DNA from 4 places in the Enterobacter sp. B79-1 genome. Region 4 is predicted to be linked to each of the others. Evidence: predicted binding sites of a transcription regulator. Region 4 holds the regulator's gene; each other region holds the start of a gene.

Region 1 (2,186 bases), 830 kb from region 4:
CAGTGGCCGCTGTTGTGCACGCGCGGTGCCAGCTCGTTAATCAGCAGGCCGGACGGGGTGATAAAGCACTCCATCGCCATCACGCCGACATAGCCCAGTTCGTGCATGATGGCTGAGAGCATCTCTTCCGCCTGCGCCTGCTGGTCAGCATTGGCGTGCGGGAAGGCGACGCTGGTGCGCAGAATGCCGTCCTGATGCAGGTTATGCGTTAGCGGGTAAAAAACGGTGTGCCCGTCATGCCCGCGCGCGCCCACCAGGGACACTTCACCGCTGAAGTTAATGCCCTGCTCAACGATGCACTCGCCGTAGCAGTCGTCCGGCAGCTCGGCGGTGTCGTCTGCGCGTAAACGCCACTGGCCGCGGCCGTCGTAGCCGCCCACGCGGCGCTTCACGATCGCCAGCTCGCCCAGCATCGCGAAGACGTCATTCCACTCGCTTTTATCGGACAGGAGCTGCCACGGTGCGGTTGCCAGGCCGAGCTTGTCGAACAGCTGCTTTTGCGTCAGACGGTCGGCGATGACAGGGAACACGTCGCGGTTAACGAAGGCGTTATGACGCGCCAGCTCGCGGGTCAGCGCGGTTTCCGGCCAACGTTCGATCTCGGCGGTGATCACGCTCTGGTGGAACGGTACGGCTTCAGGTTCAGCATCCAGCCCGACGGGCCAGACGGCAATACCCAGCGGCTCACCGGCCTGACGCAGCATGCGGCCTAACTGGCCGTTACCGAGGACGCAAACCTGCTTCATGCCGCACCCCGCGGGTCCGGATTGTCCAGCACCTCGTCGGTCTGGGCTTTACGCCATTCGGCCAGACGCTGGTGCAGGTCTTTATCGTGAGTCGCCAGGATTTGGGCTGCAAGCAGGGCTGCGTTTGCCGCACCCGCTTTGCCAATCGCCAGCGTGCCGACCGGAATACCGCGCGGCATCTGGACGATGGAGTAGAGGCTATCCACACCGCTTAACGCGGCGCTTTGTACCGGGACGCCCAGAACCGGCACCAGGGTTTTGGCGGCAATCATGCCTGGCAGATGTGCTGCGCCGCCCGCACCGGCAATAATCACCTCGTAGCCGTTCTCTTCGGCGCTTTCGGCGAAGCTGAACAGTTTGTCCGGGGTACGGTGCGCGGAGACCACTTCGACGTGGTGCGGAACATTCAGGATTTCAAAGATTTCGGCGGCGAACTGCATGGTAGCCCAGTCGCTTTTGGACCCCATCACGATGGCGACTCGCGCCGGATTATTGCGGGAAGACATGCGTCTTAAAACTCCTGTGGTGCGAAACACACTGCTTTCGAGGGCACAGAGAATAGCATGTTATACGGGCAAGGAAAACGGTTGCGTGGCTGAGAAATAAGCGAAGCGACGAGAAAAGGTTAAAACGGAAACGCGATCAGTTCGACACCTTCTGGGGTGACTTTGACCATCGATCCCTCAGTGTGCCAGGCACCTAATACCACGCGGTGGGCGGGTTCGCCGTTGGCGGTAAGGGAATGCACGTCAGGACGATGGGTATGGCCGTGGATAAGCCACTGGACGTGATGCTTCTCCATCACGTTCACGACCGCCTGCGGGTTCACGTCCATGATGGTCATGGATTTGCTGCTGTTGGCGGCCTTGCTGCCCGCGCGCATTCTTGCGGCGATGCGGTTGCGGATAAACAGCGGCAGGGCGAGGAATAGCGTCTGGATCCACGGTGTATGGACCTTAGCGCGAAACGCCAGGTAGCCGGTATCATCGGTGCAGAGCGTGTCGCCGTGCATGATCAGGACGTTGCGGCCATACAGGTCGAGCACCTGCTCTTCCGGCAGCAGCGTCATGCCGCTTTCGCGGGCGTAGCGCTGGCCTATCAGGAAGTCACGGTTGCCGTGAATGAAGTAGCAGGGGACGCCGGAATCTACCAGCGCGCGAATGGCGGCTGCCATTTCACGGTGCAGCGGGTTAGGGTCGTCGTCGCCAATCCAGGCTTCAAAGAGGTCGCCCAGGATGTACAGCGCGTCGGCGCTTTTCGCTTCACCGCGTAAAAAACGCAGAAAACCGGCGGTGATCGCCGGTTCTTCCGTTTGCAGATGCAGATCCGCAATAAAGAGTGTCGCCACGAATTACTCGCTGACGGTCACGCTTGTAATCACAACGTCTTCTTTAGGAACGTCCTGGTGCATACCGCTGCGGCCAGTAGAGACGGCTTTGA
Region 2 (2,186 bases), on a different contig from region 4:
CGGTATTTTTCGTCAGCATCATGAGACCACGCACGCCGGTCGGAGAGGTAGCCTGAGTATCCCAGTGGGATTCCTGATACGAAATCGCCGCCAGCAGCTTCCAGTCAATCTCCTGGGCGTATTTTTCGAACAACGGCTGCAGGTCCGGCAGGACGCTATCAACTGCGCGCAAGAAGCTGCGGGTGTCGACGTAATCGAAGTCATCACCATGGCCGAGGTATTTTTCTTCCAGGCGCGCCAGCGTACCGTCTTCATTGATGGCGTTATAGAAATCGAGCATGGCCGCAGAGAGGGTCTGATCGTTATCCAGTTGGGTAAACCAGGTCACCGGCTGTTCGTCAGTCACATCCAGCGCCACGGCGATTTCAGGGTGCACGCGCTGGAACAGGCTGATGGCCACCGAATCGGCAATGGTGTAGGGCAGCTTTTTGTCTTTAACCTGATCGAGCAGTTCTGTGGTGCCCAGTTTTGGGTCAATCGTCCAGCTCAGGTCAGGATACTTTTTCTCTTTGAGCGCGCGCAGGTCGTCAATCACGACATGGCCGGGGGCAATCGTCAGCTGTTGCTCGTTAATGGTGGCGAGCGAGCGCGGGCGCACGCTTCCCACGCGGTAAACCAACTGCTGGGAGACAGAGTAGTAGGTCGGGCCTGGCTGGTAGTTCTTGCTGCGCTCGCTGTTGTACACCAGCCCGGCTGCAAGGATATCGGCGTCGTCGTTATCCAGGTCATCGAACAATTGGCTGATGTTCTGACGCACGGTAATTTTGAGCTTAACACCCAGATAGTCGGCAAACTGCTGGGCCAGTTCATAATCCAGACCAATGGTTTTGCCGTTGATGTCGCCGTAAATCAGCGGAGAGGAGAGGGTACTGACGCGCAATTCCCCCCGCTCCTGAATGGCGGCGATACGGTTTTCGGCTTTACCGAACCAGGGGATAGAAGGCCAGAGGGCCACTGCCAGCAGCAACGTAACAATGCCGATGAGCAGATAATTAATCTTTAATTTTTTCAATTAGTTAATTCTCTGCGACGCCGGTTGCCTCAGTATGCTGTAGCCATGTTAAGAATAAGGTTTGCCATTGAATGAGCGGCATTTTGCGCAAAGTTACGCCACTTGGCAACAAATTAGAGAGACAGGTCACACCTATTGTTAAACCGCTGTGCAAATTTTATTTCGACGCAAACGGTTTCGTCGGCGCTCAGGATTCTCTATAATGACGCCCGTTTTCCCCCCTTGCGCACACTGTAAGCGCCCCGGCGCTTCGAAGACGAGAGACTTATGATGGAAATTCTGCGTGGTTCGCCTGCACTGTCTGCCTTCCGTATTACCAAACTGCTGGCACGTTTTCAGGCGGCCGACCTTCCGGTAAGCAATATTTACGCTGAGTATGTCCATTTTGCTGACCTGAATGCCCCCCTGAATGCAGAGGAGCGCGTACAGCTGGAACGCCTGCTCAAGTATGGTCCAAGCCTGAGCAGCCATACGCCAACCGGCAAACTGATCCTTGCGACGCCGCGTCCGGGCACCATCTCCCCCTGGTCTTCCAAAGCCACCGACATCGCCCACAACTGTGGTCTGAGCCAGATTAACCGTCTGGAACGCGGCGTGGCGTACTATGTTGAAGCCTCCACCCTGAACGACGCGCAGTGGCAGGCGGTTGCGGCTGAGCTGCACGACCGCATGATGGAGAGCGTATTTGCCTCTCTCGACGACGCGCAGAAGCTGTTCTCACACCATCAGCCTGCGCCGGTACAGAGCGTTGACCTGCTGGGGCAGGGCCGTCAGGCGCTGATTGACGCCAACCTGCGTCTCGGCCTGGCGCTGGCAGAAGACGAAATTGATTACCTGCAGGACGCGTTCGTTAAGCTCAACCGCAACCCGAACGACATCGAACTCTACATGTTCGCGCAGGCCAACTCTGAGCACTGCCGCCATAAGATTTTCAACGCCGACTGGATTATTGACGGCGAACAGCAGCCGAAGTCGCTGTTCAAAATGATCAAAAACACCATGGAGCAAACCCCTGACCACGTGCTGTCTGCCTATAAAGACAACGCCGCGGTAATGGAAGGTTCCGAGGTGGGCCGCTTCTTCGCCGATCGCGAAGCAGGGCGCTATGACTTCCATCAGGAGCCCGCGCATATCCTGATGAAAGTGGAAACCCACAACCACCCGACGGCGATCT
Region 3 (2,186 bases), 340 kb from region 4:
AGCCATCAGCCCTGCCAGCCCGATACGTGTCAGTGTTTTAAACATGAGCGACTCCTTGCGACGGATTAAAAGCGGGAACCTGGATATCCCGGCGATGCAGCGCATGCCAGAACGTTTCCAGCGCGGCATCAAGGCGAGTTTGCAGATTCGGCGTAAAGTGGGGTTTGTGTTGATAGTCGATGACCTGTGAATCATCTGCGAAAACGCCATGCAGGATTTCCTGTGCTTTCAGGGCGTTCAGCACCGGTTTCAGGGCGTAATCCACCGCCAGTAAATGGGCAACCGTACCGCCCGTAGCCAGCGGCAGCACCACTTTGCCGTCCAGCGCGCGCTCCGGAAGCAGGTCAAGCAGGGTTTTCAGTGCGCCAGAAAAAGAGGCTTTATAAATGGGCGTCGCCACAATTAAGCCATCTGCCCCCTTGAGCTGCTCGATCAGTGTTTTCAGCGCGGGGCTGTCGAAGCGGGCATAGAGCAAATCTTCAGGTTCGAAGTTATGCAGATTCCAGTGGCACACTTCCACATCCAGAGCAGTGAGCTTTTCGCGGGCATATTCCAACAGGGCGCTGGAACGCGAGGGAAACCGTGGACTACCGGCCAGGGTGATGACGCGCATGTTTGCTCCTTATAACTAATTGTTTGCTTTTATCTAACATTCATAACAATTTTAAGGAGTGTGACATCGCCGGGTTATTCCACTAAATGATTTATCTGCAATTTAAATGCGAAAAAGTGCATAAGAAACAGGCGCGCAGGTAAACGTTTGCGTTTTGCGCGATTTTTTTGCCGCAGGTCAATTCCCTTTCCGGGCGGGATCGCACATAATCCCCTCCCGGTTTGCACACCGGGAATCCAGGAGAGTTCATGTACTACCCCTTCGTTCGTAAAGCCCTTTTCCAGCTCGATCCTGAGCGCGCTCATGAATTTACATTCCAGCAATTACGTCGTATTACAGGCACGCCTCTGGCTGCGCTGGTGCGTCAAAATGTGCCGGAAAAACCTGTCCAATGCATGGGCCTGACCTTCAAGAATCCGCTGGGCCTGGCGGCCGGTCTGGATAAAAATGGCGAATGTATTGATGCCCTGGGCGCGATGGGGTTTGGCTCCATCGAAATCGGTACCGTTACGCCGCGTCCGCAGCCGGGTAACGACAAGCCGCGTCTGTTCCGCCTGGTCGAAGCTGAGGGTTTGATCAACCGCATGGGCTTCAACAACCTCGGTGTCGATCATCTGGTTGAGAACGTTAAAAAATCCCATTTTGATGGCGTATTAGGCATCAATATTGGTAAAAATAAAGACACGCCGGTGGAGCAGGGCAAAGATGACTATCTGATTTGTATGGAAAAAGTCTATGCCTATGCCGGTTATATTGCGGTGAATATTTCATCACCCAATACCCCGGGCCTGCGCTCATTACAATATGGCGATGCGCTGGACGATCTTCTGAGTGCCATTAAAAATAAACAAAACGAGCTCCAGGCGATCCACCATAAATATGTTCCGGTCGCGGTTAAGATCGCGCCGGATCTTTCTATTGAAGAATTGATCCAGGTTGCCGACAGTTTAGTACGTCATAATATTGATGGTGTGATAGCAACCAATACAACGCTCGATCGTTCTCTCGTTCAGGGAATGAAAAACTGTGACGAAGCGGGTGGGTTAAGTGGCCGTCCGGTACAATTAAAAAGTACGGAAATTATTCGCGCACTCTCTGCTGAATTACAGGGACGTCTTCCCATTATTGGCGTGGGCGGTATCGACTCTGTTATTGCTGCCCGCGAGAAGATGGCTGCCGGGGCATCACTGGTGCAAATTTATTCCGGCTTTATTTTTAAAGGGCCGCCATTGATTAAAGAAATCGTTACTCATATCTAATCTTTTCTCCTAATCAGACAACCAGGGCTTTATTTCCGGCCCTGGTTGTTTTATATTCCGTCACTGTTGCTTATTTAGTCATTATAGTCTTTTATTAATGGTGTTATAAACGAGGCGGCAAACAGGACATTTTTAGTACAGGACGTTTGGGGACGGGAGAGACACATGCGAATTAAACCTGACGATAACTGGCGCTGGTATTTTTGCGACGAGCACGATCGTATGATGCTCGATTTAGCCAATGGCATGTTGTTTCGTTCACGTTTTCCGCGTCGAATGTTAACCCCGGACGCTTTCTCGCCGTCAGGCTTTTG
Region 4 (2,186 bases):
ATTAACGCCTGCAGGGGCGTGGTTTTTGAAGGAAGGGCGTTCTGTCATCAAAAAAATGCAGATCACCCGCGAGCAGTGTCAGCAGATCGCTAACGGCTGGCGAGGCCATCTCTCCATCGCGGTGGATAATATCGTTAAGCCGGAACGGACCCGGCAAATGATCGTGGATTTCTATCGTCACTTTTCTGATGTCGAACTGCGGGTCTCCCAGGAGGTGTTCAACGGCGTCTGGGATGCGCTGGCGGATGGCAGGGTGGAGATGGCGATTGGTGCAACGCAGGCGATCCCCGTTGGGGGACGCTATGCATTTCGCGATATGGGGATGCTGAGCTGGACCTGCGTTGTCGCCAGCGATCATCCGCTGGCGGCAATGGAAGGCCCTCTCAGCGATGACACGCTGCGCAACTGGCCGTCGCTGGTGCTGGAAGATACCTCGCGCTCGCTGCCCAAGCGCATCACCTGGCTCCTGGACAACCAGCGCCGCGTGGTGGCCCCTGACTGGGAATCGTCGGCAACCTGTCTTTCTGCGGGGCTGTGCGTGGCGATGGTGCCCGTTCACTTCGCGCGTCCGCGCATCGATACCGGAGAGTGGACAGCGCTGACGCTGGAAAATCCGTTCCCGGATGCGGCCTGCTGTCTGACCTGGCAGCAAAACGACGTATCGCCTGCGATGGCCTGGCTTCTGGATTATCTGGGAGACAGTGAAACGTTGAATCGGGAGTGGCTACGGGAGCCAGCATAACTGGCTCCGTAAGCGATTAACGGCGATAGTCGCGGAACGGACCGTCCGCCACGGAGCGGCGCTCGATGAGGCGTGGGTGAACTTCAATCGACTGGGATTCTTCACGCTTGTTGACGATCCTGTCCATCAGCATGTTGAAAGCCGTTTCGCCCAGCGAGTCTTTTGGCTGGTGAATGGTGGTCAGCGCCGGGGTGAAGAAGCGCGCGTTACGCACGTTGTCATACCCGATCACGGAAATATCCTGCGGCACCCGCAGGCCCAGCTCGTCGGCGGCGCAGAGTGCGCCCATCGCCATAATATCGCCGCCACAGAAAACAGCCGTCGGGCGATGCGGTTGGGAGACAATCTGCTGCATTGCGCGGTAACCGGATTCCGGCTCAAAGTCGCCCTGGACAATCCAGTTTTCCGGCACGGTGATGAGCGCCTCTTCCATTGCCTTCATAAACCCGGCCAGACGGCCCGCACCGGTGTTGCGCTCCAGCGGACCCGGGATCACGCCAATCTCACGGTGACCGCGTTCGATCAGATAACGACCGGCCATATAGCCGCCTTCAAAGGCATTATCGATAACGGAATCGGTGAAGTCCGCGCGCGCTTCGCCCCAGTCCATCACCACCATCGGGATGTGGCGGTACTCTTCCAGCATGGACAGTACGGACTCTGGGTACTCGGAACACATTACCAGCAGGCCATCGACGCGCTTTTGCGCCATCATCGACAGGTAGGCGCGCTGCTTCTCAATGCTGTTCCACGCGTTGCCCAGAATCAGCGTATAGCCTTTCTGGAAGCAGTTTTTCTCAACGGCTTCGATGATTTCGGCAAAATAGGCCGCTTCACTGCTGGTCGCCAGCAAGCCAATCGACTTGGTGTGATTCACCTTCAGGCTGCGCGCAACCGCACTTGGGGAGTAATGTAACTCCTTGATCGCCGCCCAGACGGCGTTGCGCGTCTCTTCCGCGACGAAGCGGGTTTTGTTAATTACATGTGATACGGTTGTAGTGGAAACGTTTGCGCGTTTTGCTACGTCTTTTATTGTTGCCATTCAATGTCACTCCAGACCATATCCTAACCTCCTGAAAAACTTGAAGGTAAACGTTTGCCTTCTCTCACCCTTATTACGCAATCTTGAGTTGCGACACGCCGGGAAAACGACACAGGACGTCAGGAGGGGGTCAATGGCCGGTACGCTAATAAATTTAGCGTGGAATTTTGTCCTATCTTGATGAAAAGGGGAAGAGCTAAAGTGGATATCAGTTTAAATCCAGGAAGATTTTTGACGTAAACTGTGTAAAAATGAGCAAGCTCACTTTTCGTGGGGTGATTAAAAGGAGAAAAATTGATGAGTTCCGATCTGAAGTTTTCGCTGGTGACCACCTTTATCGTGCTGGCATTGATTGTTGCCGGTGGTTTGACGGCTGCGCTGCACTGATTTACGCGGGGGGAG

Evidence for each region. The regulator PurR, encoded in region 4, represses purine synthesis genes. The targets are predictions, from matches to a motif close to CANGCAAACGTTTGCNTG.
Region 1: a site for PurR is predicted at 1,323-1,340, ahead of purE (5-(carboxyamino)imidazole ribonucleotide mutase). Genes of this name have one in related genera too.
Region 2: a site for PurR is predicted at 1,177-1,194, ahead of purL (phosphoribosylformylglycinamidine synthase). Genes of this name have one in related genera too.
Region 3: a site for PurR is predicted at 750-767, ahead of pyrD (quinone-dependent dihydroorotate dehydrogenase). Genes of this name have one in related genera too.

What each region holds. Positions count from the first base shown of each region.
Region 1 covers NZ_JBYAZJ010000001.1:1,605,911-1,608,096, reverse strand. Annotated here, with positions in the region: gene purK (5-(carboxyamino)imidazole ribonucleotide synthase) at 1-746, opposite strand, end outside; gene purE (5-(carboxyamino)imidazole ribonucleotide mutase) at 743-1,252, opposite strand; gene lpxH (UDP-2,3-diacylglucosamine diphosphatase) at 1,372-2,094, opposite strand; gene ppiB (peptidylprolyl isomerase B) at 2,098-2,186, opposite strand, start outside.
Region 2 covers NZ_JBYAZJ010000008.1:196,614-198,799, reverse strand. Annotated here, with positions in the region: gene mltF (membrane-bound lytic murein transglycosylase MltF) at 1-1,012, opposite strand, end outside; gene purL (phosphoribosylformylglycinamidine synthase) at 1,280-2,186, shown strand, end outside.
Region 3 covers NZ_JBYAZJ010000001.1:1,115,813-1,117,998, reverse strand. Annotated here, with positions in the region: gene AC2T6E_RS05495 (sulfonate ABC transporter substrate-binding protein) at 1-45, opposite strand, end outside; gene ssuE (NADPH-dependent FMN reductase) at 38-613, opposite strand; gene pyrD (quinone-dependent dihydroorotate dehydrogenase) at 862-1,872, shown strand; gene zapC (cell division protein ZapC) at 2,038-2,186, shown strand, end outside.
Region 4 covers NZ_JBYAZJ010000001.1:771,586-773,771, reverse strand. Annotated here, with positions in the region: gene punR (DNA-binding transcriptional activator PunR) at 1-742, shown strand, start outside; gene purR (HTH-type transcriptional repressor PurR) at 759-1,784, opposite strand; gene cydH (cytochrome bd-I oxidase subunit CydH) at 2,082-2,171, shown strand.